DNA from 2 places in the Paenibacillus sp. FSL W8-0194 genome. Region 1 is predicted to be linked to the other one. Evidence: riboswitches for the same ligand, from Rfam matches in the RefSeq annotation. Region 1 holds a riboswitch; the other holds the start of a gene.
The links. Region 1 has a riboswitch for cyclic di-AMP ahead of MKY58_RS27820 (C40 family peptidase). Riboswitches for the same ligand answer to the same signal wherever they lie in the genome.

Region 1 (15,491 bases):
CGATCGCGAAAACACGATGCAGGAACCTCTCTCCGGATCGAAAAAAGTAAAAAACCGTAATCATGTGGATCATTTGAATAGAGAAGGTTAACCTCGCCTCAAACGACATTATTGGAAACGAAAAAAGCACTTTGGCACCAGCCGAAGGGCTTTTTTTGTTCCTTTTTTATGCAAATAAATACTTATACATCAAGCTCATTGAAATTTTGCAACCTTGGAGTGACATTCGACGTATTACGCAATGTGAGCTCACAAAGCAGGTAAAAAAGGAAATTAATTATTTTCCAATCATAAAATTTCCAAAAAACTGTTCACGTTATCCTAAAAATGGTTTATGATGAAAAGGTGTGCTATTTTGCCCTAGAGAAAGAGAGGAGAGAAATTAATGAACAAGAAGTTTGCAGTCCTGATGCTGACGCTGATTATGTCCTTGACATTGGTACTTGCAGGATGCAGCACAAGCAAGCAGGACCCGAAAGACGCCATGAAGAGCGCCACCGGGAATGCAATGAAAATGACTTCGTACGAAATGAAGAGCAAGGTGGTTATCAAAGATCTGCAGGTATCCACGAAGGAAACTGCCGATAATGAAGCTGCCAGCCAAGTCATGAGCATGCTCAAAAACGCCGAATTGACAATTGATGGGGTATATCAAAACGATCCAATGCAAACCGAGATGACCATGGGAATCAACCTGAAGGGCGATATGTCGATGAGCTTCAGCATTCCAATGGTAATGACCAAAGAGAAATTGTACGTCAAAATTCCAAGCATTCCGATGCTGCCGCTTCCGGAAGACGTGGTGAACAAATACCTCGTGCTGGACATGAAGGAACTGGCGGAACAAGGCGGAACGACGTTCAATCCGGATTCCCTGGATCAGAAAAAAGCACAACAACTGTCCAATGAAGTCTTGAATACGTTGTTCGAAGAATACGACGGCAAAAAATACTTCAAAGACATTAACACAAAAGACGCGAACCTGCCTGAAGGCGTAGAAGCAAAACAAGTCGTGCAGTTCAGCGTAACGGACGAAAACGTAAAAGAAGCAGCGGAAATTTTCGTCAACAAAGCACTTCCTAAAATTCTCGACATTATCGCAAAAGACGAATACCGCGAAATGGTTGGCGTGACGAAGGAAGAAATCGAAGAGGCCAAAAAGGATCTGACCTCCGCAAACAAAGACGAAGTGAGCAAAGGTCTGAACGAACTGAAGAACTATCTGAAAATCAACCAGTTCAACATCAACACGGCGATCGACAAGAAGGATTTCCCTTCCTACCAGAATGCTGCCATCAATGTTGAAATGAACGATCCTGAGACAAAAGAAAACATGAAACTGTCGATGGAATTGACGAATCAGTACAGCAAGATCAACGACAAGCAAACGTTCAAAATCGGTATTCCAAAAGAAGGCGACATCATTACGATGGAGCAATTGCAAGAAAAAATGGGCGGAGCTGCATACTAAGCTTCACAAACAAAACCACCCGGTCGGGAAACTTCCCGAACCGGGTGGTTTTTTGTTGTTAGATGGCGGTTTTGTGGAGACGACATGTTTGGAAAGTTAGTGATATCGTTAGCGTAAGTTAGAAGCGCCCTCGGGCTATTGGTGTTTTAAGCCTTGCCCCGCAGTTTGCGGAAAAATTGCGTCAGCATGGTTGCGCATTCCTCCTGCAACACCCCGACCGTGAGCTCCGTGCGGTGATTGAACCGGGGCTCCTGCAATAAATTCATCAGCGTGCCGGCGCAGCCTGCCTTGGGGTCTCCGGTTCCGTAAATGACATGCGGGATGCGGGATTGAACGATCGCCCCGGCGCACATCGGGCAAGGCTCGAGCGTCACATAAAGACGGCAGTCGAGCAATCGCCAAGCGCCGATCGCTTGGCTTGCCTGGCGGATGGCGACGATTTCGGCATGCGCGGTCGCATCTTGGGACGTTTCGCGGAGGTTGTAGCCGCGGCCGATAATTTCATCGCCCCGGACGATGATCGCGCCGATCGGCACTTCGCCGATGGCCTCAGCCTTCTTGGCCTCCGCGATGGCTTCTTTCATCCACCGTTCATGCACAGCTTTATCCACAGATTCATCCACAGAAAGAGGATGATTCAAATGTTCTTCCAAAATATAAATCCCCCTTAAATTCCAATTGCGGTTTATTCAGCGAACAGGCATTCGTTTGTTAACATGCTGTGCATATAATTGTGGATAACTTTTTAATTGCACACATATTTATCCACAAATTGTTCTAAAACAAATGTGAATATGTGTATAACGTGCATAAGTTATTCATATAGCAGCATGCTCAAGAAAAACTTCAACGAAAAGTGGTCCGTTTTCTAAGAAGCGCCGCAATAGACGTTTTTCTTAAGATGTAGGGAAAGATAACGCTGCAAGAGCCTGCTGCCCTACATCTCAAGAAAAACTTCAACGAAAAGTGGTCTGTCTTCTAAGAAGTGCTGCAATAGACGTTTTTCTTATTGTAGTGAACGAGACGCCAAAGATCAATTCCAGGGAGAACGGAAGGGCCGTTGAAGAATGAAAATACATAAGTTATCCGTCTTTTCAAATGCAAGGGTTTGGGGTTATGATGATAGAGTATTGTCATTTTTCACCAAAGTTTGCTAACTGCCAAGAGGTGATCCTTTGTCCATCAAGTATAAATTAACGCTGGTCATGTCTGGCTCTTTGCTGTTGATATTGCTTCTATATATTCTCCTCAGCTTCTACACGACCCAAGACAATTTGAAAAGGGACAGCGAAAGCAAAATGCTGATTGCCGCCAGGCAAATCGCAGCCTCCATCGAGCAAAGCCAATACAGTTCGAAATACGTGGAGGAGGAAGCCGGAGAGCTGCTTCGCATGGCGTCCATCCTTGCGGCCAAGGAGCTGCCGGCGGATTACCGCGAAATTGAAAACAGCCAGCTCCGGAAACTGAGCAAGGAAATCGGCGTGACCCACATATCCCTTTTGGCCAGGACCGCAGATGACATTGTCGTCGTCAAATCGTCGGATCCGAGCGAACTTGGGCTATCCACGCGGGATTGGGGTTACTGGTTCACTGCGTTCCAGCAGCTCTTTAATATGCAGAAGGTGACCGTTTCGCAAGGGATGTCCCTGGACAATTTTTGGACGGGCCCATTTGAATATTCAACATCGAACCCTGATTTTATCGATAAATGGGGCTACTATTATGACGGAAAACGCAACTATTTGATCGACCCCTTCATTCGAAGCGACGTCATCAACGATTACGCGAAGTTGGTGAGCCCGGAATCGATCCTCGAAAAAACGAAGCAGGTAAACCAAAATATTCTTGAGATCACATGTATCAATCCCCGTACTTTTGGCAACAAGAATATGACAACCACCGGTTTTGACGGGTATAATATAAAATTGCGCAACCGTCCCATCCAGTATGGGACCTACAACTATGGGGATGTGACAAAAGACAAGGAAGCGGTGTCCAAGGCTGTGGGGACCGGCTCCAATGTCATGTTCGAGGCCAAGATCCACGGCAAAAAGGTGCTGAAAAGCTTTATTCCGGTGTTTAGCCCGGAACAATCGGTGTACATTATAAGCATTGTGATGGACTATGAGATGATTTCGAGCGTATTAAACGATCAGTTGGTGAGTTATATCGCCATTTCTGCTTCGCTTCTTGTCATCATCATTCTTGGAAGCTATGTGCTTGCGGGTTACATCATCCGTCCGATGGAATCGATCCTTGCCAAGGTAAAGGACGTCACGGAGGGGCGGTTTGATACGCCGCTTGCCATTAACAGCAAAGACGAGCTTGGGCTTTTATCCGACAGGATCAATACCATGACCTCAAGCCTCCATGATTATACGAATCAGCTGAAGCAGGCCGCCGAGGAAAACAAATCGGTCAAAGATCATCTCGAATCCATTATCCAGCAAATTGCGGACGCGATTCATACGGTAGACTGGTCCGGACGGGTGATCCAGGTCAATAAGGCCTTTGAGGATTTGTACGGCTGGAAGAGCCATGAGGTCGTCGGCAAAAAGCTTCAGATCGTCCCCGACTTTTTGGAGGAAGAGGAAACCAAAAACGTTCAGGCGCTCCGAAAAGGGGAACAGCTGCCGCCGACCGAAACCTTGCGCCTCCGAAAGGACGGTTCCCTGGTCGAGGTCAGCATCAGCACGGCACCCGTCAAAGACGAAGATGGACATATTACGTCCTTTATTAGCGTCTCCCGCGACATGACCGAACGAAACAAAATGGAGGAGCTTCTGCGGCGTTCCGAAAAGCTGACGACCGTCGGGCAGCTGGCCGCGGGCGTGGCGCATGAAATACGGAACCCGCTGACGACGCTGCGCGGATTTCTGCAGCTTCAGCGCGAAACCAATCAAGTGTCGCCGCAGCATAACGAGATTATGTTGTCGGAGCTCGACCGCATCAATTTGATAGTGAGCGAGTTTTTGATTTTGGCCAAACCGCAGGCGACCCAGTTTCAGGTGAAAAGCATCCGGAGCATCCTGAGCGACGTCGTGAACCTTCTCGACAGCCAGGCCCATTTGTACGACATCGAATTCAAATTCGAGTTCGAGCCGGAAGATTACAAGGTCCATTGCGAAGAAAACCAGATGAAGCAGGTTTTTATCAATATCATCAAAAACGCGATCGAAGCAATGGAAGACGGCGGCATCATCCGGATCGAATTGTTCCGATTAAGCCGGGAAGAAATCGGGATCACGATCACCGACCAAGGGATCGGTATTCCGAGCCATATCCTGCCTAAGCTCGGCGAGCCGTTTTTTACGAGCAAGGAGAACGGAACGGGCCTCGGCTTGATGATCAGCCAAGGTATTATTGAAGGCCATAAGGGTATGATGGAAATATTCAGCAAGCCGGGAAAAGGCACGCGGGTCGACATCGTGTTGCCTATTGCATGGGAGACGCAAACAGACATAAACCATGAGGGGGAAGAACCCATTGCGAATTAACAAATTTATCAGCGAAACGGGGTTTTGCTCCCGGCGTGAAGCGGACAAGCTGGTAGAGAGCGGTAAAGTGACGATTAACGGCGAGGTCGCAGTCTTGGGAAGCCAGGCTGAGGAAGGGGACGACGTGCGAATCAACGGACGTCCGCTCGAGGCCAAAAAGAAGCGCCACGTCTATATCGCCTTGCATAAGCCCGTAGGCATCACCAGCACGACGGAGAAGCATATCAAAGGCAACATCGTCGATTTCGTCGGCCATCCGGAACGGATTTTTCCGATCGGAAGATTGGACAAGGATTCGGAAGGACTTATTTTGATGACAAGCGACGGGGATATCGTCAACAAAATTTTGCGCTCCGAAGGCAAACATGAAAAGGAATATATCGTTACGGTAGACAAGCCGGTGACGACCTCGTTTCTGACGGGGATGGCGGGCGGAGTAAAAATATTGGGCGAAATGACGCTGCCCTGCAAAGTGACGCGAATTTCCGACCGGGTATTCAAAATTATTTTGACCGAGGGGAAAAATCGGCAAATCCGCAGAATGTGCAGCAGCTTCGGTTATTCCGTCCGCAAGCTGCAGCGAATCCGGATCATGAACATTCATCTGGGCTCTTTGCCGAAGGGCAAATGGCGCGATTTGACCGAAGCCGAAAAAAAAGAGCTTGGCCGGCTCCTTCATTACGAGCTTCAATAGGCGGCATGCCGCAAATAAACGTAAAAAAGCTGTATGATCGTTATTCAACGAAAATACAGCTTTAGCTTTTTAATGGGCATTTCTATGGGTTGGGGACCTGCATTTGCTGCGACTGATCCGTATATTTGCGGATGATCGAAACTTCGACCCGGCGGTTCATTGCCCGGCCCGCAGCCGTATCGTTGGAGGCGATCGGGTGGTATTCCCCGAAGGCTTTCGACGTGAACATGGCCGGATTCAGCTTCGGATTGTTCAGCAAAATTTTCATGAAGTGAAGCGCCCGGTCCGAGCTCAAATCCCAGTTCGAGGCATATTCGCTGTTGGAGATCGGCATATTATCGGTATGCCCCGAGACGATGACGTTATAGCTTGGGAACTGCTGCAGCATATTGCTGATCGCCAATGCCAGTTGCCGCGATTCGGGCTTCACGGCGGCGCTGCCCGAGGCGAAAAGCGCATTGTCGCTGATGGTGATGGTCAGCTCCGATTGGTTCAGCTTCGTATTTAGCAGGTTCGTCAGGCCGTTGTTTTTAATATACTGATCCAGCTGCTTCTTTAACTTCTCCATGTCTTCTTGCTCCTGTTTTGCAAGCTGGGCTTTTCGTCTTCTGCCATCTTCAGTGCTGACGGCGTTGGCTTGGCTGTCCTTTTTGCCTTTGTCCAGGTTTTTGTCGGAAGGCAGCGCCGAGCTGAAATTGAGTACCCCGGTGCCGGTGCTGAGAGCGGTATTAAACGCTTTGCTCATTTCCTCGAACTTTTTGTTGTCCGTCGCGCTCATGGCGTACATGACGATAAACAGGGCGAGCAGCAGGGTCAAAAGGTCGGAATACGGCAGGAGCCACGATTCGTCGGCATGTTCTTCATGAGGTTCATGTCTAGTCTTTTTGCTCACCTGTAGCATCCTCCTTCTCATTCATTTGAGCACGCTCGGAAGGGGTCAGGAAGACGGAAAGCTTTTGACTGATCGCAATCGTGGATACGCCGGATTGAATGGACAAAAGCCCTTCGATCATCATCAATTTCAATTCGATTTCCTTTTTGGACAGTCGTTTCAGCTTGTTGGCAATCGGATGCCATAATACATAACCCGTGAAAATACCCAGGAGCGTCGCAATGAAGGCCGCGCCGATCGCGTGAGCGAGTTCGCCCATGTTCTCCATCTTGGTCAGGGCCGCGATCAAACCGACGACCGCGCCAAGCACCCCGAGCGACGGAGCGTACATGCCGGCTTGGGAGAATAACAAAGCGCCGGCCCGATGCCGTTCTTCCGTTGCCGCGATATCTTCCATTAATACGTCGCGCACGAAGTCCTGGTCGTTGCCGTCAATGATCATTCGCATGCCGTTGCGAAGAAACTGGTCGTCAATCTCTTCGACTTTCGTTTCAAGGGCCAGCAGCCCCTCGCGGCGGGTAATGGAGGCCCATTCCATGAACATGGCAATGAGTTCGCGGCGTTCGACCAGCTTTTGCTTAACGAACACCATTTTGATCAGTTTAGGGAATTTTTTAATCTCTGACATCGGGAAACCAATAAATAACGTAGCAGCCGTGCCCCCGAGAATGATGACGTAAGCGGCGGGGGTAAGAAGGGATACCAAAGGCGCACCTTTGAGTACCATACCGAATAGGACCGCGACCAACCCGAGTATTAGGCCGATAAGTGTTGAAATTTCCATTGCGCACCTCATCCATGAGAAATAAAATTGAATCCTTTCGCGCACCAAGGCTGCATCCTTGCAAGCATGGTGTCTCATCAAAAACGTAATTATAATATTTATCGTCAGGAACGGCTTTTTTTTTAAGGGGGTTTTTCCGTTATAATGAAACATAAGGGTTCATCGGACCTATCCTGACATGGGAGAATCGTACAGTTGGTAGCGCAGGCCCTACATACAATGAACTAAGAAAAAAGAAAAAGCCGTCCTTCGGAGCCGGTAAAGACGGCGGAGCCGATCCATGGTTCGCCCGATTCGATTCGTTTAGACGACATAGACCAGATGGAGGTAAAGCCGATGGGAGTCAAACATGGGCGTGAATATGACGAAATATTGAAGGATTTAACGGAGGCGGTGGGAGGCATCCCGGACAGCTACCTGTTTTTTGAGATGGATGGCGGCGAATGGCTGCTGCTGAGTCCCGAGGAGAAACTGGAGGTTCATGAGGCGCTTGCGGAAGACCTGTTTTATGCCTTGGGTACCGAGCCGGTCATTGAAGTAGGGAGCGGCGTCGTCATGTACGACAAGGCCAACCACCGGATCAATCTGCTGATCGGGGACGAGGAACTGACTGTAGTCCCACTCATCTAGTCCAAGCGCCGAATGGATTTTTGAATATCCGTCATGGTAAGATATAACAAGTTCTGGGCCGAGGCGGCCATATTCATATTTATTCAACGATCGGAATACAATGGGAAAAGTCAACAAGAGCATGGATAAGCAGCATCCTTTTTAAATTTCGATACGAGGGTGTTTGGTTTCAGGGAGGAAATGAGAATATGGTTTACACGCTAGAAGAAGTGGAAGCGCATTTAGCGAAACTGGAAGGCTGGGAGCTGGAGGAAGGACGCTGGATTGTGCGGAAATTTATTTTTTCCAACTTCATGAAGGGAATTTCGTTCGTCGATGAGGTTGCGGCGATTTCCGAAGCCTTCGATCACCATCCCTTCATCACGATTGACCATAAGAACGTAACGCTGCGGCTGACTTCATGGGATGACGGCGGCATCACCGCGCTCGACATCAAGGAGGCGCATCAGTTTAACGAATTGTTCGAAAAAATGCGCTCAGGCGAGAAACGCTAAAAAATAAGAAAACCGAAAGCAAAAAAACACGCTTCGCCAGACCTTGCGGTCATGCGCGAAGCGTGTTTTTATTCCTTCAAGGAAAACGGCCATTACTTTTTGGCTGCAAGCCACTGGGCTACGTTGGCAATCTCCTCTTTTTGGAGCTTGTCTTTGAAGGAAGGCATGCCGCCTCTGCCCTTGGTAATGATCGTGTAAAGTTCTTCAGCAGACATCTGGGAGCCGATTTTTTGCAGGTTCGGTCCCACGCCGCCTTGCAGCTGGTCGCCGTGGCAGCTGATGCAGCCCTGGGCTTTCACAACGGCTTCTGCCGCTGCAGCGTCCATGGTTACTTCAGGCATGGTCGGTTTTTCTTCTTCGGCTACCTGCTCTTTACCCGGCAGCGTAAACATAAGCACAACGGCCATTACGCATGCAATCGTTATCAAACCGCTCATGATCCATTTTTGCATCCGTTTTCGTCCTTTCTATGTAAACTGCAGTTCTCTCATTTCTTCATTATAACGGAACAAGCCGGTACATCAAATAGTTTGTGACAAAAAAGCAAACGAAAGCCAGTTTAAATCCACTAAACGTACACAATTTTGTACCATTTTTCATTGACGTTTTTAAAGCCCTTGATAAACCATGCAGTAAAAGCGCTCGACGCCTTCAGGCGTCTGTTTTTCGTACGTATCGGTGATCTCGAATCCTGCCTTGACGTAAGCGCGTATCGCCCGCAAATTCCAATCCTGTACCTCCAGATCGATCTCCTGTCCGGGAAAGCGGTCTTTTGCCGTCTCCACGATCGCCTGGATAAAGCCCGGACCTCGTCCCTGGCCGCATAAATCCGGCCGCATGCCTAAACCGAGGCGCACGACGTTGACCATCGGAAACAGCTGCGCGAACCCGCATAGCTGCCCGTCTCCATCCAGCACCGAAACGTATTGCTGCCTCCGCAGATCCGGATCTCCAAGCTCGATGCCGAGGGCCTCCATCTGCTCCCAGGGAAGCCAGCCGTAGATGCGGTCGTAAGGGGGGGCGTACATCCAGCCGCAGCAGGCCTCGGCCTGCTCCCGCGTCATGGGCGTAACGGTATAAGAGTCCTTCGAAACGTTCACAAGAAGCCTCCTTTCGTAAGAGACGTCCGCTGCTAAGTAGCATTTGATGATTCCATAAAATCTATTCCTCGGGGATCAAGCGCGACAAGCGCAAAAAATCCCGTACGGAGATTCGGCAAAAATCTCGGTACGGGCTGTCGTACAAACCGTGCGGATCAGGCAAAAATGTTATTCAACGTCATCATTGTCTGCAGAATCGACGGCAGAGGCTTGATATGTATCACTGCTCATAATACGTTTCGCGCCAACGTAGCGGTTGACGTAATAGCTTTCGCTAAGCGAACTGACGACAACGCCGCGGGATGTCGAAGCATGTGCGAATTTACCGTCGCCGACGTAAATGCCGACATGGGAAACGCCGGAACCGGATGTATTAAAAAATACGAGATCTCCTGCTCTCAAATCGCTGCGGGAAACGGAAGTGCCCATCGTAAACTGCGAACCGGACTGGTGAGGCAGGTTGATGCCGAGATGCTTAAATACGTACATCGTAAATCCGGAGCAGTCAAAGCCGTTGGTCGTCGTTCCTCCGGTTCTGTATTTCGTTCCGAGCACATCGTCGATGACTTTGTCCATTTTCGAATCCGCGAAAGCGCTTCCGGCCCCAACGGTAAATACGATGGCAAAACTCATGACTGCTGCTGCTAGCTTCTTTTTCAAAATTAATACTCCTTCCGGTGCCTGCGAGGTTAGCTTAAGGATTCGGTAGAAGGTCCCCTATGATCCCTCTGTTGCAAGATCAATTCACCCGTAAATGGTTCCCCCGCTTCCCTAGTGTGAGGAAATTCGGCATATGTCTTTTTACACTATATACTTCAGGAGCCGCCTGTTTACAGGCAACGGCTCAACAAAGATTACAAAGTTGTTACTAACGCTGGGATTATTGTAACAAAGGAATGACGTTTTGGCAATTGTTTCTATGCCTAAACCTTCAAAAAAATCACCATAATTTCGGGATTTTTGCCAAATCGGCTCCAACGAAGGACAATTATAAGCGTTTTTTACTTAGAAAATTGGTTTATTTAACGGAAAGGAAGGGTAAATCATAGTTGAAGGCACGTGGATGAGCGGAGTTTGAAAGTTCGAAAAAAATTTTTTTTGAAAGTTGTTACTTTTTTAGGTTTTCAAACGTCTAATAAGTAACAGGAAACCCGCGAGGGATTTCGGCAAAAATCTCCGCGCGGGCATCGTAAGCTTTTTCGTATGTTTATGGGTGAGTTTCTAGTTGTAGACGGCCGCTTTGTATTTAGCGGTACTCATGACACGTTTGGCGCCAATGTAGCGATTGGCGAAATAGCTGTTGCTGAGCTTGCTGATGGTCACGCCTTTCGAAGAAGACGAATGGGCAAATTTTCCGTTTCCTACGTAGATTCCGACATGGGATACGCCTGCGCCGCTCGTATTGAAGAATACCAGATCTCCGGCACGCAAATTGCTTTTGGAGACGGCGGTGCCGATTTTGAATTGGGCGCTGGATTGGCGCGGAATGGAAACCCCTAATTTTTGGAATACATAACGCGTAAACCCGGAGCAATCAAAACCTTTGGTCGTCGTTCCTCCGGTTTTGTAGGAAACGCCGATGGTGCTGTTCACGACATGACTCAGAGAAGATTGCGCGAATACGCTGGTTCCCATGGAGAACATAAGCGTCAAACCAAGCGCCGCGGCTGTTAACTTCTTTTTCAAAAATATAAACCCCTTCCATGTTGCCTGCGAGGTTAGCTTAAGGATTCGGTTGAAGGTCGTCCCCTATGATCCCTATGCTGCGAGATCAATTCACCCAAAGTGGTTCCCCCGCTTCCCGGTGCCAAGGAATTCGGCCTTGATCAAGCACCCGAAAGTGACTATTGATGACGATTAATTGGTATTTTCGTTGAAAATATCGTTACAGCACAATATGAAAAAGTTACAGTAAAAATGACAAAGTTGTTACTAACTGCTTACTCGGATTATTTTAACAGAGGATGACGACTTTGGCAAATCGTTCGGGATCTAAAAACGACAAAAACCCCGCCCTTTTTATTTTGAAAGGGGGGGGTTTTTCTTATATCAAGGGGTTGGAGTGATGACAAAAAGTTAACTTTTTGATGATTTATTTTTCCGTGCCCCGATGCGCTTGGGCGTACCACAGGTCAAACTTCGCCGAAATGCCCCATAATCTCATAATGCAGCTGACGAGGTGGTAGCCCTGCTGGAGGATGAGCGCGATGATGCCTGCCCACATCCAGGAAACTCCCGTACAGAGGCTGAACAAAATCAGGCTGAGCGAGCCGAGTATCAGCGAAACGCCGATGAGCGGGAACGCGCCGCGCAGGCAGTGCCACAAGGGAGGCAACAAGCCGCCGCCGCCGGTCTTGCCGAACTGCATGAAAAGAATCAGTTGGTGCACGATATATCCGTACAGGAGCCATCCCAAAATCCAGGGAAGAACGGACAGGCCCATGGATTGCAGCGGCATCCCGTCCAGAAGCGCCGCATATACCTTAGGTATGACCCAGTAGGCCGGGGCCGCGAGCAGAACCCATTCGATCAAGTGAAACAGAAGGACGGTTTTTCCGTGGCGCTTCATGCCTTGGAAGAAAAACAGCCCGACTTCGCCCTCGCGTTCACGGTGCAGCCCGTAAAAAATTCCGGCATGGATAAAAGGGGTCAGCAGCATGCGAAGGGCAAACATCGAAAGAAGAATCCAAATGTACATATGCACCGTGCCGCTGTCGGAAAGGCTCATTTTGCCTTCGATGTAATAAAGCAGCTGGCTGAGCTCATTGGGCTCGGGGTCCGGATAACGCATCAGCAGCGGAGTGACGGCCGAATGGACCAGCCTGTACAGAAAGTAGCCCCAAATCAGCTGGTACAAAAAGAGAATGATGACGATATAAAATTGGTTTTTAAGACTTTTCCAGCCATGCGCAATATGGGATTTCACCGGTTCTCACCTCACCAGGACAGACTTCCAAGCAGCGTCTCGATCAGCTTGGTGATGCTTACGTTCCAGCGGACCAGAACCTTCTTGTCCATATCCGCTTTCAAGTAATTGTTGAAGTGCCTGTTCTCGATCACGATCGTGTATTCCGGATCGACCATCGCCCAGGCGAGCGGTGCCTTATACTCCAGCTTGAATTCGGCGCTTTCCGCCGAGCCGTTCCAGACTTTGTTCAGCGTATGCCCGTCCGTGAAGGTGAAGCGTACCGGGACTTGGGGGAAATCTCCGCCTTTTTTCGAAATTTTTACAATCGACTCATAGACGGGGCCGGAAGCTGCATCCTTCTTGCGGACGGAGATGGAATCGACCGCGAAGTCGGCCATTTGATTTCCGTAAACGTATTGATCGAAAAAGGACTGCCAGGATTGCCGGGTAACCTGCTCGACCACCTTTTGGAAGTCTGCCGTCGTCGGATGTTTGAAACGGTATTTTTTTGCGTAGGTGCCTAGAATTTTGTTCATCGTTTGCTTCCCGACTTGCTGTTCCATCGCCTTTAGCAGGAGTTTGCCCCGGTAATAGACGTTCAGGGCGTATTGATCCTGGGAGCCGTATTTCCATGCTTCCTGCGTCAGCGACATCGGGGACGCGATCAAGGATGACTGGATAGGCAAATTCGGAATGACGCCGTATTCCTGCTCCATCAGCTTATCTTCGGCATAGGAGGTGAATCCTTCGTCCAGCCAGGCTTCCTCGAACTCGTTGCTCGCAAGCATGCCATAAAAATACTGGTGCCCGATTTCGTGGATGACCGTCCGTTCCAGGTCGTAGCCGGGAGAGTCGTCTTTGGCCCCGAAGGCGGTGATCAGCGTCGGATACTCCATGCCTCCGGCCCCGTTCCCCGATTCCGGCGGCACGACGATCGACAGGGTGGAGTACGGATACCGGCCGTACCATTTGCTAAAATATTTGAGGGCGGCTTTGGCGGCAAAAAAGTATCTTTGTTTCAAGTCTTTATGGGCGGGGTCCAAATACAGCTTGATGCGCACGCCCGGGACCTCGGGAGACGAGAACGGCTCTTCGGCGACGATAAAGTTCGGCGACGCGGCCCAGGCAAAATCATGGACATCGTCGGCATAAAACTGATAAATTTTTTCTTTCCCCCGGATTTGCGCGGGTTGCACGGGAAAGCCGGTGGCGGCTACGATATAGTCGTCCGGCACGTGAATGCGGACGCTGTAGATGCCGAAGTCGGAGTAGAATTCGGAATTGCCGTGATATTGATGCAGGTTCCATCCTTCCGCCTTGCGACCTCTTGTCCCCTCGGGCTCATAGACGCTGATTTTCGGGAACCATTGCCCGGCCATGACGAAATCATCGTCCGCGGTGCCCATCCGGGCGAATATTTTGGGAAGTTTGACCTCAAAACGCATGCGGATCGTAATGCTTTCGCCCCCTTTGACCGGTTTCGGAAGCCGGACCTTCACGAGGGTCTTGTCCTTGACGTTGCCGTCATCGGGCTGAACGTATTGCATGCGGTGCATCAGCGAAAGGCCATCGGCGGTTTTCATTTCGGTGATGCTCATTGAACCGAAGCCGTCCGCAGGCATCGTGTCATTCCGGAGCTTTCCCCCGGATTCTTTCATAAACGTGGAGTCCATCGAAGAGAAGGCGTTAGGGTACAAATGGAAGTACAGCTCGTTCACCGTCTTTTTGCCGGGGTGGATCCAGGTCAGCGTTTCGGTTCCCTTGATGATGCGGTTTTCGGCATCAAGCGTCGTATCGATATGGTATTCCACGACCCGATTGCTGAGGATTTCAGCCGTCGGCTTCTGTACGCTTTCCTGCTGGGCGATCGGCGTGGACACCTTGGGAGGCTTGGCCTGATCCGGAGCATAGGAAGGCCGCGATTCCGGTGCATCCCGAAGAAGGAGCGCCCCTGTTCCCGCAAGCAATAGACAGAGGGCAATGAACGATGAAATAACGATTTTGGCGCGTGCTGGAGCCATATACGAATACCTCCCGTTGACAAGCATCTAAAGCATGTATATGTTGGCTTTCCAGCGATTATTAGTTAAAATAAAATTAAGTTGCTTGACCAAGAGGCATATAAAGCAGGACGCCTGCCCTGAAACCGGGACAGCGCGTTTTCAATAGGAGGAACACGAAACGTGGAAAACAAGGAGCAAGTAGGCAAGAAGCAGATTGCCCTGAACATCGTCAGCGGCAAAAGCAAGCATAAAATCGGTTTTGGCGCAGGCTCCATCGACCTCAACAACATTTCTCCGGTCATCATTGACCGCGGCGTGGCTACGATCGATATCGGCGCCATGCATGCGAAGAGCAAACCGGAACGCCGTATCCGCTTTTCGGCCAACCGTGAAGACGTGCCGAATGGACGCCAGGTATGGATCGTTTGGGTGGCAGTCGACCGCGACGAGTCGGGGCAATATTATGCGGGTGCGACGGCCAGCGAAATGTGGATCGACGAGGAAGCGCGCAGAGGCTGGAAAATTCTTGCCGATCACGTCAATCGCATGGATGCCGCGTTGAAACGCAAATTCATGCTGGACGAACTGGGCGCGGAAGAGAAAAAACTGCTGAAGGATCTGCTGGTCTCCCATAACGAGGAATGGTGGGACAGATCGCCGGAAGAGCTGAAGCAGGCGCTTGACGTTTAATCGCGGCTATCCCGTTTACTGCCGCAATCAAATAAAAGGGTCTGCCGGCGCTTGTTGAACCAACAAGCAGCTGGCAGGCCCTTTTTGCTTTTTCCAAGCCCGTATGTCAACACCTCAACACCCTCTCCACGGCGTGGGATGCTTGTCTTTCACGGATACGTACGGATTCCCGTCGATGTAAAAACGCCAAGGCTTAAGCGCATATTCCCCGGCGTAATCGATATTGATCCTCGGGCACTGGACGATCGGAAGTTCATTTGCCGCATCTCCAGACTCCAATCGCAGAACGCCGTCCGCTTGAAACAGCGGGTATCCGTTCAGGCTCCTG
Region 2 (15,491 bases), 2.7 Mb from region 1:
CGAGGGGATCGTGCGCCAAGTGGTTCTGGAAGACGGCACGTCCATTCCATGCAGGGGGATCTTTTTTAAGCCGGAGCTGACGACGGGCTCGGACTTGCCGCAAGGGATCGGTTGCCGCTTAACGGAGGATGGGATGGTTGTCGTCGACGATTTTGGAAAAACGACCGTACCGGGCGTCTATTCCGCCGGAGATGCGGCGTCGCGGCTGCATCAGGCCATTGCGGCCGCAGCTAAAGGGGCGTTTACCGCCGCGGCGCTCAACAATGAACTGAACCTGGAGGCCTGGAGACAAAACGGCTAACGATTTGACCGCAGCAGGGTCACGGGATATTCGTTGACAACCCTAATAAATATTGGTATTGTAATTTCAATAAATGAGATTGAGAATCAATATCAATTAAAGGGGTTTGGAAATGAATAAAAAGTTATTTTTGCCCGTCGTTTTTATGTTGTCCGTCATCTTGCTCAGCGCTTGCGGGAACAACGCCTCTAAACATCCCTCGAACGCCGGCCCGATCGCGAGCGAACCGGCATCAGCCGCGGCCGGGTCTGCGGCGAGCACGGAAAAAGTCACGTATCAATCCGAGCTGGGCCCGGTCGACGTGCCGGCCAATCCGCAGCGGATCGTCGCTCTGACGAACGCGCCGAACGTGCTTTCCCTCGGGGGAACGCTTGTCGGCGTAGATGAATGGACGGAGAAAAACCCGCTGTTCACCGGGAAGCTCAAAGGGGTAGAGGTCGTCTCCGACGGCAATCTGGAGAAGATCATCGAGCTGAATCCGGATTTGATCATTGCCGACACCAGCAGCAAAAATATCAAAAAGCTGGAACAAATCGCGCCTACCGTCGCCTATACGTGGGGAAAAAGGGACTATTTGGCGCAGCAGATTGAAATCGGGAAGCTGCTGAGCAAGGAGCAGGAGGCGAAAGCTTGGGTGGATGACTTTTCGAAACGGGCTAAAGCAATCGGCGATGAAATTAAGAAGAAGATCGGCGAAAACGCGACCGTATCGGTGTTCGAGACCGACTCGAAAAACTTCTACGTATTCGGCAACGCCTGGGCGCGCGGAACCGAGTTGCTGTATCAGGCGATGGGGCTGAACATGCCGGAGAAGGTCAAAGCGGATGCGCTTGGTCCCGGATACTATACGCTCTCCCCGGAAGTGCTTAGCGATTATGCCGGGGATTACATCGTTCTCAGCAGAAGCGCGGCGGGAGACAACTCGTTTATGCAGACGAACACTTGGAAGAATATCCCGGCCGTCAAAAACAAGCATGTGATTGAAATCGACACAGAGGCTTCTTCTTACAGCGATCCGATGACGCTTGAACATCTGCTGGACATCTTCAAAGAAGGTTTCTTAAAATAAGCCGTCCTCTCATGAACAGGCAAATTCCGAAAAGCTTCACACCGGAAGAAGGCCGCAGCACGGAAAGAAAATCTGAGGTGTACGTTCAGCCTGTTGAAACATTTCAACAGGCTTTTTTTATGATTTAGGAATAATTTAATGACTGGGTTTTTTATGGAGAACAAGGGCCTCGCATTCTTGCAGATTTCCGGTCGGGAACGGTGCAAACCCCGATCAGAAACGTTTGGCAACTTCCTTCGCAAGTGCAATCGCTTTTTCTTTTACGAATGGTGCCTGCTCCGATACTGCCGTTCCTTCTACAAAAACAGCCTCTGATTCAATCCCATAAAACCGCAGAATCTTGCTCAGATAGCTGAATCCCATTTCAATCGGCGCAAGAGGACCTTCCGAATAAACGGAACCGCTGGCTTGAATGTGCAAGGCTTTCTTGCCGGGCAACAGTCCTACAGGACCATTTTCGGTATATTTGAAAGTCTTGCCCGGAATGGAGGTCGCATCCGTGTATGCTTTCAACACCGGCGGGACTGAAAAATTCCACATCGGGGAGACATAAACGTACTTATCGGCTGCCATGAATTGATGAAGAATTTCTTCGAGACGAGCTACTTTTGATTCCTCCGCTTCGGACAACTGATCGAATGACGAACCCGACCGAAGCTTTCCCCACCCCCTTAAAACATCGGCATCGATCTGCGGAATATTTTCTTTATACAGATCCAAATGAACGACTTCATCTGCCGGATTTGCTTCACGGTATGCTTCAATAAATTCCGCGCCCACCGCGAGGCTATAAGACTCCTCGGGATGAAGGGGGTGTGCAGTGATGTACAATACGGTTGCCATAATTCAAACTTCCCTTCTGTTTTTAAATGAAGTAACACTTCCAAGCTGATCATATAATATATACTTACTTATGGTAAGTAGGCACAATAATGTGGTATAGTATCAAAAAAGGTACTGAAAAGGAGGCGAACGCATGCCAAAGAACCCTGCCCAATGCCAATTCGTCGTGGCCTTGGATTCGATCGTCGGCAAATGGAAGCCGATGATCCTTTATCATTTGCTTCAGGGCCAACCTTTGCGGTTCAATGAGCTAAGAAGATTGCTGCCCGATATCACGCAAAGGATGCTTACGCTCCATCTGCGCGAATTGGAGGAGGAAGAGATCGTTAAACGGGTCGTTTATCCGCAAATCCCGCCGAAAGTGGAATACTCCATCACGGAATACGGCAAGAGCCTGTCTCCGATTTTGGAAGCCTTGCATCAATGGGGATTGGCCCATGTCGAGCGAAAACAGCTCCATAAGGGGAACAATGAACCAACGGAAACGGACTAGCGTTCAACAAGATTGCTTGTCCGTTTTTTTGATGATGCAGGGGGGAGGCAAGCAGCCAAAACGGCATGTATAGACATACCGTCATGCAGTATTTAAAATGGCATAAGCAGCTTCCTTTAGGGTGTATCAGCAGGTTTTTGATTTTTGAGTGAGCATGTCCTAATTATTTCGCGGAGAGGAGCAAGATGAGAACGTACACATGAGTCGGAACCCAATTATACATCGGAGAATAGGTGAATTTTACTACATATGAAAAACCGCGTTTTTCAAATCGTGATCGTCGTAGTCCTGGTGCTGGTCGGCCTATTTGTCATGAACAGGTCCGTGATCCGCCTGTCGACGCTGATCGGCATTTTATGGCCGCTTTCGATTATAGGCATCGGCTTCATCATTTTTATGGAAAACCGTTCGCCGCAAAGCACGCTGGCATGGTTTTTGATCCTGGCATTTCTTCCGGCGGTAGGTGTGCTGTTGTATTTGCTTTTTGGCAGAAGCCGCTGGAGACGGAAAAACATCTGCACCGGGCGGAAGAACAGAGAAAGCTGTTCCGGGAGATTTTGGCGGGCAGGCGTTTGAATTTGGCCCCATTGTCTTTGTTAAGCGAGAGGTCGGAATATGTCATCAAGGTCATTGAAAGGTTCGGCGGCGGCCCGGCAGCAACGGAAACCGAAACCAAGCTGTTGATCAACGGCGACGAAACCTTTTCGGAAATTTTGCAAGCCATCGAAAAGGCCGCGCACCATATCCATATCCAGTATTATATTTATCGTTCGGACCGCATCGGCACCGCCATTCGGGACGCGCTGATCCGCAAAGCCGAATCGGGCGTGATCGTACGTTTTCTTTTTGACGGATTGGGCAGCAACGGGTTGCGTAAACGCTTTTTGCAGCCGATGAAAGATGCCGGCATCGAGGTCGTCGAGTTTGATCCCATTTTTTCGCCTTGGCTTCTTGAAACGGTCAATTACCGTAACCACCGCAAAATCGTCATCGTTGACGGCGTGGTCGGCTTTACCGGCGGGCTGAACGTCGGCGACGAATATCTCGGCCGTTCCAAAAAATTTCCGGTCTGGCGCGACAGCCACTTGAAAATCGAAGGAAAGGCGCTCTATAAACTGCAGGCCATTTTCCTGGAAGACTGGCTGTACGCAACCAGCGGCCAAAACCATTACTCTTGGGACGCTTACATGAACAGGTCATATTTTCCGGATCAGGGGGTCCCGGCGAATGGGGCCGTTCAGATCGTGGCCAGCGGCCCAAGCTCGGAAGATACAAGCATACGCAACGCGCTGTTGGCCATCATGGCATCGGCAAAAAAATCGATTTGGATCGCCACGCCATATTTTATACCGGATCAGGAAACATTAACATTGCTGCGGTTGTCCGCGGCGGCAGGCATCGATGTACGCATCTTGTACCCGGGGAAAAGCGACAGCGTGATCAGCGACCAGGCATCTCAATCCTACTTTACGCCCCTCCTTAAGGCGGGAGCCTCTATATACCATTACAAAGACGGCTTTATTCATGCCAAAATCGTGCTGGTGGATGACGAAATCGCATCGATCGGTACGGCCAACATGGATATCCGCAGCTTTGAGCTGAATTACGAGCTTGCCGCGGTGCTTTACGAATCCGAAACCGTGCTGGACATCAAACGCGATTTTGAGCAGGATTTCAAGGACTCCGTCCGCATCGCTTGGGACTCCTTCCAGAAACGAGGCATTCTGAAACGCATTTCAGAATCGCTGATGAGGCTTATTTCGCCGCTGCTCTAAGCGTCGGCCGAAAACAGGCGTGAACCATGGCTACGGCCAGAAAAAAACAGGATGCAGCCGTTGCAAGCGATGCCATGGATTCAATTTGCCCGTTTTCGCGCTACAATATGATTCTTTGCCTCTTTACAGTAAGTATCCAACGGGAGTATGATTTCATTCGTAAATGAACTTGTGACCCTGAATTGTCATTTTCCTTGATCGCTTAATTCTGTATCCAGAAGCGGGGGAACCAACGGGAGGAAGGGAACTTCGTCCCAGGGGTGAATCACTTGATTATGTTCGCAGGTCGAGTGTAGGGATACTTTCAATCCCGAATCCGTCAGCTAACCTCGTAGGCGTTATGAAAGAAGGATTTGTCGTGCGCTTTTGAAAGCCGCGGGAAAGCCCAACTTTCCTGTGGCTTTTTTTGGTGTGCCCAATTGGGCCAAAAGGGGAAACAATAAGGATACTTTCATGGAACTTTAACTTGAACAGTGGCGGTGAATGACACGATGGCAGCGTTAAAAAGGCTCCTCATTGGACGTCCTCTGAAATCTGCGGAATTGGGAGAACAAAAGCTCAACAAAAAGAAGGCACTTGCGATACTTTCCTCGGACGCGTTATCCTCCGTCGCCTACGGTCCCGAGCAAATCCTGCTGGTGCTGATCACGGTCGGCGCATCGGCTTTCTGGTATTCGATTCCGATAGGAATCGGGGTCCTTATTTTATTATCGGCGTTGATTCTGTCGTATCGCCAAATCATTTTCGCTTATCCGCATGGCGGGGGAGCATACGTCGTATCCAAGCAAAATTTGGGGATATATCCTGGATTGGTGGCCGGCGGCTCGCTGTTGGTCGATTACATTTTGACCGTGGCGGTGAGCGTCTCGGCGGGAACGGACGCCATCACGTCGGCATTTCCCGTGCTGCATGAGCATACGGTGGCGATCGCAGTCACGTTTGTTATCCTCATTACGCTCCTGAATCTGAGAGGCGTCACCGAGTCGGCTTCCATCTTGGCGTATCCGGTGTACTTATTCGCGCTGGCGATGTTCATTTTGATCGGCGTGGGGCTGTACCATATCGCGACCGGCCAGGTTTCACCTAACCTGCATACGCCAGTCGGCACGCCGGTGGCAGGGATCAGCTTGTTTCTGCTGCTAAAAGCTTTTGCATCGGGCAGCTCGGCGCTGACCGGCGTTGAGGCGATATCCAACGCGATACCAAATTTCAAAGATCCGGCCCCTAAAAATGCAGCCAAAACGTTAATGGCCATGGGCATTCTGCTGGCCCTGCTTTTCTCGGGCATCGTGTTCATGGCTTATTATTTGGGGATCTCCCCGAATGCGCAGGAAACGGTCGTATCGCAAATCGCCAAGGAAACCTTCGGGCGCAATTTCATGTATTTTATCATTCAAGGAACCACTGCGTTGATCTTGATCTTGGCGGCGAATACGGGGTATTCCGCTTTTCCGCTGCTGGCGGTGAATCTTGCCAAAGACCGGTTCATTCCCAGAATGTTTACGGTAAGGGGAGACCGCCTCGGATATTCCAACGGCATCATCTTTCTTGGGCTGCTTTCGATCGTGCTGATTATTGCCTTCCACGGGCAAACGGAGCATTTGATTCCGCTGTATGCGGTAGGCGTTTTTATTCCTTTTACGTTGTCGCAGACGGGGATGATCGTGAAATGGGTGCGGGAAAAACCCGCAGGCTGGGTGACGAAACTTATCATCAATGCGATCGGCGCGCTCATCAGCTTCACCGTATCGGTCATGTTTTTCGTGACCAAGTTCCCGCAAATATGGCCGGTGTTAATATTCTTGCCTTTGATCGTTTATTTGTTCCACAGAATCAAGAAGCATTATGAAGCGGTAGGCGAGCAGCTTCGCTTGTCGACCTGCGAACCGGCGGTTCCGATCGAAGGAAACGTCGTCATCCTCCCGGTGTCGGGCATCACGCACGTGGTTGAACATTCGTTGAATTATGCGCAATCCTTATCGGCGGACCAGATCATTGCCGTATACATCCCTTTTGAAAAGGAAGAGGAAATACGCTTCGAAGAAAAATGGAAGAAGTGGCGGCCGGACGTCCGGCTGGTAACGTTGCCTTCCCCTTACCGGAGCATCATACATCCGCTGAGCAAATTCATCGATATGGTTCATCGAAAGGCCAGCGAGTCCCATTATCAGGTGACGGTCGTCATTCCCCAGTTCATACCGAAGCGGAGCTGGCAAAACCTGCTGCATAACCAAACGAGTTTGATGATTCGCACGTATTTGCTGTATCGCAAAGACGTTATCGTAACGACTGTTCCGTACCATCTGAAAAAATAAATGGACCTGAAGAACCCGGTCGTCGTCTGGACGGCCGGGATTTGTTCGATCCTTCGATCAAGCCGCGTACGGGCGAATACGACCAGTATCATCACGGCGAAATCAACGCCTTCCATGTCTCCTATTTCCGGAGGAAATGGGCGGAGGAGCGGAAATTTCACACGTGCAATTTGCGGAAAAGCTACGGTTTTCACCTGGTCGCGCAGGGCGCAGACCCGATTCCGGGCGTCATGGATGCGGCCAGGCCCTACCGAATGCTGATCGTAAAAAACGGACCATGCATTACGTTTGCCGTTAACGACCTTCCGGTTTTTTCGTGGAAGGACGACGGCGAAACGTACGGACCTCCGCTTGCAGGCGGCAAGCTCGGTTTCCGCCAGATGGCGCCTTTGATCGGCGAATACGCGAATGTCGCCGTATATGCCGAAAAACGGGAAGGATAGGGGACTATAACAGATAATCATCAGAAGAGGCTGTACATGAACATCGCGCCAATGATGTTTCGCGGCCTCCTCTTTTTTTCATTTCGAATAATTCGTTCCACAACCCTCGGTTGTTGAAGTATAATCGATTAAATTATGCAAGCGCGCCGCGTGCGTCTAAAGGGAAGGGGGCCATGCGGCATGAAGAAGGTAAAAGGGGGAGTTGCCAATGAAAACATTGCCGACCATTTCGTTAGAAAGACTCGTATTGCGGCCTTTTATTTTAGATGATGCCCCGGCGGTCCAAAAATTTGCGGGGGATCCGTATGTGGCCGAAACGACTTTATACATTCCGCATCCATATGAGGACGGCGTCGCCGAAAAATGGATCGGTACGCATGCGGACAATTTCAACGGGGACCGGTCGCTTGAATTGGCGATTGTACATAAAGAGAACGGCGATGTAATCGGCGCCATATGCATAGGAATCCATAACCAATTTCATCATGGGGAATTGTCCTATTGGATCGGTAAAGAATACAAAAACAAAGGATACTGCACGGAAGCAGCAAAAGGAATCGTCAACTATGCATTCAAGCAACTGAAATTAAACCGTATATTTGCCCGTCACTTGGGGAATAACCCTGCATCGGGAAAGGTGATGGAGAAATTGGGAATGAAATACGAAGGAACGTTAAGGCAGCACGTGTTAAAAAACGGCGAGTATGACGATCTGGTTTATTATGGTCTTTTAAAAGATGAATGGAGTGATCCAAACGAGAAGTTGCCTAGCCTTTTATGACAGAACATAGATGCATGACAAGCTGCGAATCTCGCGGCTTTTTTTGATGCTCTGGCAATCAAAATCCCATACAATAAAGGAAAGCTCGATGGTTGGCTTTTGAGCGATCCTTTAGTAGGGGGATTCGAATGAATAAAATGGTGCCGGCGTTTTTGCTGCTCTTCGTTTTCTTATCCGGCTGCATGTCCCATAAAACGCTGCAGACCGAGCAATGGAGCGGCTTTAAAAAGCAGATGCGTTCCGAGCATAAAGAAATTAAAGATATGGAACTCCAAATGTCGCCTACGCAAATTGAAATCAACTATTACCTCGATCGCAAGCCGGACGTCGAAGAGGATCAGGAGCTTTTTATGAAGGCGAAAAAACTTGCTCTTTCATCCGATTTTCAACAGACGGTGATCGAAGAGTCGTACTTCAAACATTATTCCAAGGACGAACGAAGGTATCCCGATATCATGATCCGCTTCTTCGGCACCAAAAAAGACGTCATCCAGTATGAGTATTTCGCTTCATATTATGGGCCTGGCTTTGAGGGTGCGAAAGATCGGCCGATCGACGCCTACAAGACATGGTTCTTCCATGATTTCAAAACCAAAAGCGTACCCGTTGAGCCATGATTTTTTGACTTGAACGTGAACTTGAAACCCGATTTCATGCGGAAGGCCATCCTGGATAGGATGGCCTTCGAACGGCTTGCTCTAATATTTTTTGCCATAAAAAACGGCAAACCCCAGATTTTTGTACATACAGTCCACATCGCCGAATCCGGCTTCTTTCAGCCATTGGATCTGTTCCTCCGCTGTAGCGTTAATGTCGAGCTTCCTTCTTTCTATAGAGGCTTCAATCGCTTGCCGGGGAAGACCGCTTGCGTTAACGGCTGATAGCCATCGTTCTATATAATAGGCATCCGTTTGAGGGGTGCTGCCGCGCACTTGATCGGCATTCACGAATATTCCTCCCGGACGGAGGGCTTTGAACAAGGCGGAGAAAAGCTTCCGTTTTTCTTCGTGAACCAGATGGTGAATCGACAGGGAGGAAATAATCACATCGTACGAATCCGTAAAATTGTAGTTAGAGTAGTCGGCGGCAACATATTGAACATCGGCCGATGGACCGAATCTTTGTTTTGCGCCTTCGAGCATTTTGTCGCTGAAATCGATGAGAGTCAGCTTGGCTTCAGGATACTTTTGAAGGACGAGGCCGGCGAACAGTCCGGTACCTGCGCCCAAGTCCAATACCTGGGGACTGCGTTCGTCCAGCTCGACCAAAGACACGGCCATGCCGTAAAACTCGTCAAAGCAAGGAATCAATTGCCGCCTCTGCCAATCGTAATCGTCCGCCCCGGAATCAAACAGCTTTTTTACGTTCGGATCCATCGTTAGTTCCCCCTTAAAGAAATATTTACCGTTATTGTATCAGTCCAAGTTCTTATTGTACAAATATATAGATCAAATAGGATTAATAGATGGAGCCTATAAAAGACGAACTAGTTCACTACAAATGCACGACCGTTGAATAATCAGCGTCCGTGAAGATTTTGATTCTTCCGGGCTCTGTTTTTTTGTTATCACGATCCCATGGGCCTGTTTGCCATGGCTTGAATCCTGTTTTTTTGCCGGAAAAGGATAGCAGATCATGCTTAAGTACCTAGCAAAAACACAACCCCGGTAAGTCGAGAGGCCGATTTGAATCATGTTATGATTTTTTTGAGAACTGTAACGGTTCAGACAAGACACGACGGACCTCTCACAACACGACTTAAGCTTGAGCAGACACATAGGAAAGGACTGGGGACCGATGAACCAAGTGAAATACGCTAATATGCTGAACATGACGGAGCTTGCGACGCCGGAAAATAGATTGTTTCCGTTCGATATCCTGCGCCGGCTTCGAAACGAAACGCCCGTGCGTTATGACGGCAGCCGCGGCTGCTGGGATATTTTCCGTTACGACGATGTGCAGCGCATATTAAAGGATTCGAAAACCTTCTCATCCGAAAGGGGGGCAGGAGCCGGCGGCTCCATCCTGTTCATGGATCCGCCAAAACACAAGCAAATGCGCGATCTGGTCAGCAAAGCATTTACGCCAAAAGCGATTCAGGAGCTGATGCCCCGCATCCAGTCCATCGCAGAGCATTTGCTAAATGCGGTACCGGAGAACGCCATGGACGTGACGCGTGATTTTGCCACGCCGCTTCCGGTCATCGTCATAGCGGAGCTGCTGGGTGCGCCGAAAGAAGACCGGGAGCTATTCAAGCACTGGTCCGACGTTCTGGTGGAGAGCGCCGACGATTTGTCCGATGAGGCTTTCCGGAGGATTACCGATAAGCGGATGAAAGCGACGGGGGAGCTGTACGACTATTTCAAGGGGATTATGGCGCAGCGGGCCATCGAGCCGCAGGACGATCTGATCACGGCGCTTATGAATGCGGAGATCGAAGGGGAGAAACTCACGGAAAAGGAGATCGTAAGCTTCTGCGTGCTGCTACTGGCAGCCGGAAACGAGACGACGACCAATTTGATCACCAATGGCGTTCGCGTGCTAACCGAAATTCCGGTGCTTCAGGAAGAGCTGTATCAGGCGCCGGAGCTTATTCCGGCGTTTATTGAAGAGGTGCTGCGCTATTACCCGCCGATCGTTGCAATCGGACGCGTTGCGAAGGATACGGTGCAAATTGGGGACCAGACCATTGAAAAGGGCGCGCAGGTCATTTCCTGGGTGGGGGCAGCCAACCGCGACGAATCCCGGTTTGACGATCCGGACGCTTTCCGTCTGGACCGCAAGCCGAATCCGCATATGACGTTTGGGTTCGGCATTCATTTCTGCCTGGGGGCGCCCCTTGCCAGATTGGAAGGAAAAATAGCGTTCCAAGCGCTGCTCGATCGATTCAAAAATCTTAGGAGAGACCCAGGCAGCAGCATTCAGCCGATTCAGAGCTCATTTGTATTCGGCGTCAAAAACTACCCGATGACGATGGACCGCAGATAAGGTTAGAGTATATCCTGTTATTCATGACAGTCCTGTTTCCGGGCTCCGGGGCAGGGCTGTCGTTTTTATTATGCAAAAATGACCCGAATGCAAGGCAAATCCAAAAACGGTTGCCGCATGGAAGAAAAAATAAAACGTTTGGAGGCTCCGATGCCGTCTATAAGGCAGAACAGCATTGAGCTGAAAGCTTTATAAACGGGAGGGCATCATGAAAGAACACCATTTGGCCGTGGCCGCTTGCGAAGGCGATGAAGAAGCTTTTTTCGACTTGTTATCCCTTCACAAGCGAAAGCTGTACGGCGTTGCATACAGTTACATGCACAACGAAGCCGACGCGCTGGACATGCTGCAGGAAGCCGCATACAGGGGGTGGTCCAAATGCCGAACGCTGAAAGACCCCGACGCGCTGCTGCCTTGGTTGATCCGGATCGTCATTCATTGCTGCATAGAGGAACTTAGGCGGCAGAAACGAAGGCAGCGGATCATTTGGGAACACGGCGAGACGTATACCCCCGAAATGGTCAGCGTGACGAAGCTCGATATGGAAAAGGCCTTAAACCGCCTAAAGCCCAAGTACCGAAATGCGATTATCCTCAGGTACTACAACGATATGACCGTCCCTGAGATCGCGCAGATCCTGGGGAGGGCGGAGGGAACCATCAAGACGTGGCTGCATCAGGGACTTAAACAATTGCGCGGCAAAATCAATGACGGAGGTGAACTGCAGCATGACCATGCATGAGGACTGGATGTTGGAAAGCGGCAGGCAGGAGGTACGGCAGGCGATCGGCACGGTACCCGATCATAGGTTGGACGAGGCGCTGCGAAAGGGACTGAAGAGGGCTTCCGAAGAAAAGATGCCTTTGGCGCGTCTCCGGTCGACGAAGAGGTTTCGGGTGACCGCTGCGGTTTTGGCTGTCCTGATGGTCGGCGGAGCCGGCGCGGCAGGAGGATACAAACTATATCAACCGCCTTCGGAAGAGAAGGCACAGGCGAACGTGCAAATTCCGTCTTATGTTGAGAACATGTTCGACAAAGCCGACAATTTTCTTGTCATGGTCAAGCAAGCCGCTGATCACGGACTGTATCATGAGCTGAATCGATCGGTCACTGCAGGCGGTTATACGCTCCGGATCGAAGGGATTGCAGCGGACAGCAGAAGAATCATCATGTTTTATACGGCAGAGAATCAAAATGAATCTCTTCCTTTGCGGCTGAGTTATAATCATCCTCCGCAGCTGCTGGATTCTCAGGGACGGCCGCTTCAGGGTTCGTTCACGTGGGACACCTACGCCGGTTTGCCCAAAGATCAGCCGCTGACGAAAGGGGTTATGGTGTTTGATTTTGAAACGCCCGGGCAGATGCCGGAAAGTTTTCAGATCCAAACCACCTGGTCTCAGTTAAAACCCCAAGGGAGCAAGGTGAAAACCAAAACGGAAAACCTGGTCGTCCCCGTTACGCTTCATCACGGAACCCATGCGGCGGATATGGAGGAGCGGCCGATCCAGATGGATATCACGCAAAGCGGACAGCAAATCACCTTTACCCAAATGGTTCAAAGTCCATTGAGGACGGACCTTTCGTTCGATGTCAAGAGCAGCAACGGCAAAAAGCTGGAGAACATCGAAGCCACCCTGGAGCTTGCTTCAAGGCAAACGCGGTCAAAGCAGCGGCCGGGGTATGACACCATGTTAAGATTCGACCGGACGCTGCTGAAGCCGGAAGGAGGAACCATATATTTGACGAGCAGCTTCTACTCGGAGCATAGGGAGCTTTGGCTGAATTTTCACTATGCGAGTTTCCAGCCGGATCATGAAGTGGAGATTGCCATTGATCCCAAGGAAGGCACGCTGGTGCAATCTCCGGATTCCGGGATTTCATTAAAACATGCGGCGAAGGAAACCCCGGGCCGGGATCTGCGATTGCTGCTGTTGTACGGTTCGCAAACAACGGTGCAAGGGGGATATTACGAACTGCAGGACACGTTCACGGATGCTGACGGCCAGCGGCATCCTTTCGAGCAGGAATACCGTTCCGGGGAAGGCACCTATCTGACCATTCCGAATTACCGGCAGTATCCGGGGCCTTTCCGCTTCACGATTATCAGATATTGGGGGAACGTTCTTGAAATGCAAGGGGGAGCGGAGAAGCGGATTCGATAGATCCGTGTGGCGAAAAACATTCATCTGTTCTCGCGTGATGCAAAAACGGGACTGAGAACGTAACATATTCGATCTGGAAAACCGCAGGTTATATGCGGTTTTCTTTTTTTATATCGAAGCATCGGTCCGAATATGGCCGCTTGTACATCTAGCTCATGCCCATGCCGGAAAGATGTGGGCGTTTCAAGGCAGCTCCGATTTATGATAGAATAGTAAAAAGCAGCATGTACATAAGCATCAGGATCACAGGCATCCCTTTACTGCGACGGTTCCGCGAACAGCATTTGCAGGAAAGAACGGGTGCTTTTTTCATAGGCTCAGCCGGGATGATCATTTCGTTTTACTGAACGTATAAGGAGTTGAACGCCCGTGGAAAGGCAAGTCCAGGAATTATGGCACGAGGTCCTGTCTATGATTCAGAAGAAGATCAGCAAACCCAGTTTTGATACTTGGCTGAAGTCCACGAAGGCTGTAAGCCTGCAGGATCATATCCTGATCATCGGCACCCCGAATACTTTTACGCAGGAATGGCTGGAGAACCGATATGCCAAGCTTATATCCGACGCCGTTCGTGAATGCCTGCAGGTCCAGCCCGAGCTTCGCATCGTTACGCAGGATGAACTGGCCGCCGCTTCGGAGCAGGCTTCCTCCCAGTCCATGGTCGCCATCGAAGAGCCTCCTCCGCTCGAACAATCCTATGCGGCAGCTTTGAATCCGAAATATACGTTCGACACGTTCGTCGTCGGTCTCGGCAACCGTTTTGCCCATGCGGCGGCGCTGGCGGTGGCGGAGGCTCCGGGCAAGGCGTACAACCCGCTTTTCCTCTACGGCGGCGTCGGACTGGGCAAAACCCACTTGATGCACGCCATCGGCCATCATGTGCTGGAGCACAATCCGCAGGCCAAAGTGCTGTACCTCTCTTCCGAGAAATTCACCAATCAATTTATTCAAGCCATCATGAACAACCGCGGAGAAGCCTTCCGCAACAAATACCGCAACATCGACGTCCTTCTGATCGACGATATCCAGTTTATCGCCGGCAAGGAGCAGACGCAGGAGGAGTTTTTTCATACCTTCAATGCCTTGAAGGAAATGGGGAAGGCGATTATTATTTCCAGCGACCGCCAGCCTAAAGAGATCCCCACGCTGGAGGAACGCCTGCGGTCCCGTTTTGAGTGGGGGCTGATCACGGACATTCAGCCGCCGGATTTGGAAACCCGGATCGCTATCCTGCGCAAAAAAGCCAAAGCGGAACATCTCGACATCCCGAATGAAGCGATGGTATATATCGCGAGCCATATCCATACGAACGTTCGTGAGCTCGAAGGGGCCCTGATCCGCGTTATCGCCTATTCTTCGTTGATCAATCAGGATATTACCGTGCATATGACGGCCGAAGCCTTAAAAAATATCATCCCCTCATCCCGGCCCCAAACCATTTCCATCCAGGACATTCAAGAGCAAGTAGGGAGCTACTACGGACTTAAACCGGATGATTTCAAAGCGAGAAAACGTACAAAAGCCATCGCTTTTCCCAGACAAATCGCCATGTACCTTTCGAGGGAGCTCACGGACCATTCGCTGCCCAAGATCGGCGAAGCCTTCGGCGGGCGGGATCATACCACGGTCATTCATGCCCATGAAAAAATCGCTTCCGTCATCCGCGAGGACGAGGAAATTCAGCAAACTGTCGCCAAGCTGGCCGAGCACATTAAGAACCGGGTACAGCCGCGGGTATAAATCGTTTTACGTTTCGGCAGGGAACATCGATATCCAACTTGCTTTCGGATAAAACGGCGATTAAAATGAATGGAAATATTAGGGTGAGATTGGCATTCAGAAGGAATGACGACGCCGTGGTGGAAAAAGGTGAAAAAAATTGAAAAAAGACGATTTCGGCAATAGGGAATGCATCATTTTCGTCGGAATCCAAGCTTCCGGGAAGTCGACTTTTTATAAAGAAAAATTTTTTAAAACCCATGTCCGGATCAACCTCGATATGCTAAAAACAAGACATCGGGAGCAAATTTTTGTTGACGCTTCGATCCAAGCCAAACAACCGTTTGTCGTCGATAATACCAATCCGACAAGAATCGACAGGCAAAAATATATCGAGATCGCCAAGAAACATCGATTCAAGGTCGTAGGTTACTACTTCGTGCCGGATTATGAGCTATCGCTCGAAAGAAACGAAACCAGGCAGGGAAAAGAACAGGTTGCCGATATCGGAATCAAAAGCACGCTGAAGAAATTGGAGACGCCTTCATATCGTGAAGGGTTCGATGAGCTCTATTGGGTTAGGTCGCAAGACGGGCAATTCG

Region 2: it holds a riboswitch for cyclic di-AMP, as region 1 does, so the genes downstream of both, MKY58_RS12055 (APC family permease) here and MKY58_RS27820 (C40 family peptidase) in region 1, are expected to answer to the same signal.

The regions. Positions count from the first base shown of each region.
Region 1 is NZ_CP150205.1:6,011,481-6,026,971, forward strand. It holds gene MKY58_RS27765 (small acid-soluble spore protein P) at 1-91, shown strand, start outside; gene MKY58_RS27770 (DUF6612 family protein) at 386-1,471, shown strand; gene tadA (tRNA adenosine(34) deaminase TadA) at 1,618-2,082, opposite strand; gene MKY58_RS27780 (PAS domain S-box protein) at 2,647-4,968, shown strand; gene rluF (23S rRNA pseudouridine(2604) synthase RluF) at 4,958-5,662, shown strand; gene motB (flagellar motor protein MotB) at 5,745-6,554, opposite strand; gene motA (flagellar motor stator protein MotA) at 6,538-7,338, opposite strand; gene MKY58_RS27800 (hypothetical protein) at 7,675-7,968, shown strand; gene MKY58_RS27805 (4a-hydroxytetrahydrobiopterin dehydratase) at 8,157-8,462, shown strand; gene MKY58_RS27810 (c-type cytochrome) at 8,555-8,914, opposite strand; gene MKY58_RS27815 (GNAT family protein) at 9,071-9,526, opposite strand; gene MKY58_RS27820 (C40 family peptidase) at 9,731-10,222, opposite strand; cyclic di-AMP (ydaO/yuaA leader) riboswitch at 10,226-10,364, opposite strand; gene MKY58_RS27825 (C40 family peptidase) at 10,784-11,248, opposite strand; cyclic di-AMP (ydaO/yuaA leader) riboswitch at 11,255-11,394, opposite strand; gene MKY58_RS27830 (hypothetical protein) at 11,655-12,488, opposite strand; gene MKY58_RS27835 (M1 family metallopeptidase) at 12,500-14,491, opposite strand; gene MKY58_RS27840 (YwhD family protein) at 14,654-15,163, shown strand; gene MKY58_RS27845 (DNA-3-methyladenine glycosylase) at 15,278-15,491, opposite strand, start outside.
Region 2 is NZ_CP150205.1:2,694,083-2,709,573, forward strand. It holds gene MKY58_RS12030 (NAD(P)/FAD-dependent oxidoreductase) at 1-301, shown strand, start outside; gene MKY58_RS12035 (iron-hydroxamate ABC transporter substrate-binding protein) at 414-1,370, shown strand; gene MKY58_RS12040 (NAD(P)H-dependent oxidoreductase) at 1,584-2,213, opposite strand; gene MKY58_RS12045 (helix-turn-helix domain-containing protein) at 2,347-2,706, shown strand; partial or broken gene MKY58_RS12050 (cardiolipin synthase) at 2,956-4,481, shown strand; cyclic di-AMP (ydaO/yuaA leader) riboswitch at 4,671-4,833, shown strand; gene MKY58_RS12055 (APC family permease) at 4,973-6,796, shown strand; gene MKY58_RS12060 (DUF1961 family protein) at 6,823-7,239, shown strand; gene MKY58_RS12065 (GNAT family N-acetyltransferase) at 7,448-8,020, shown strand; gene MKY58_RS12070 (hypothetical protein) at 8,149-8,637, shown strand; gene MKY58_RS12075 (methyltransferase domain-containing protein) at 8,719-9,396, opposite strand; gene MKY58_RS12080 (cytochrome P450) at 9,818-11,008, shown strand; gene MKY58_RS12085 (sigma-70 family RNA polymerase sigma factor) at 11,217-11,750, shown strand; gene MKY58_RS12090 (DUF4179 domain-containing protein) at 11,737-13,170, shown strand; gene dnaA (chromosomal replication initiator protein DnaA) at 13,540-14,910, shown strand; gene MKY58_RS12100 (AAA family ATPase) at 15,050-15,491, shown strand, end outside.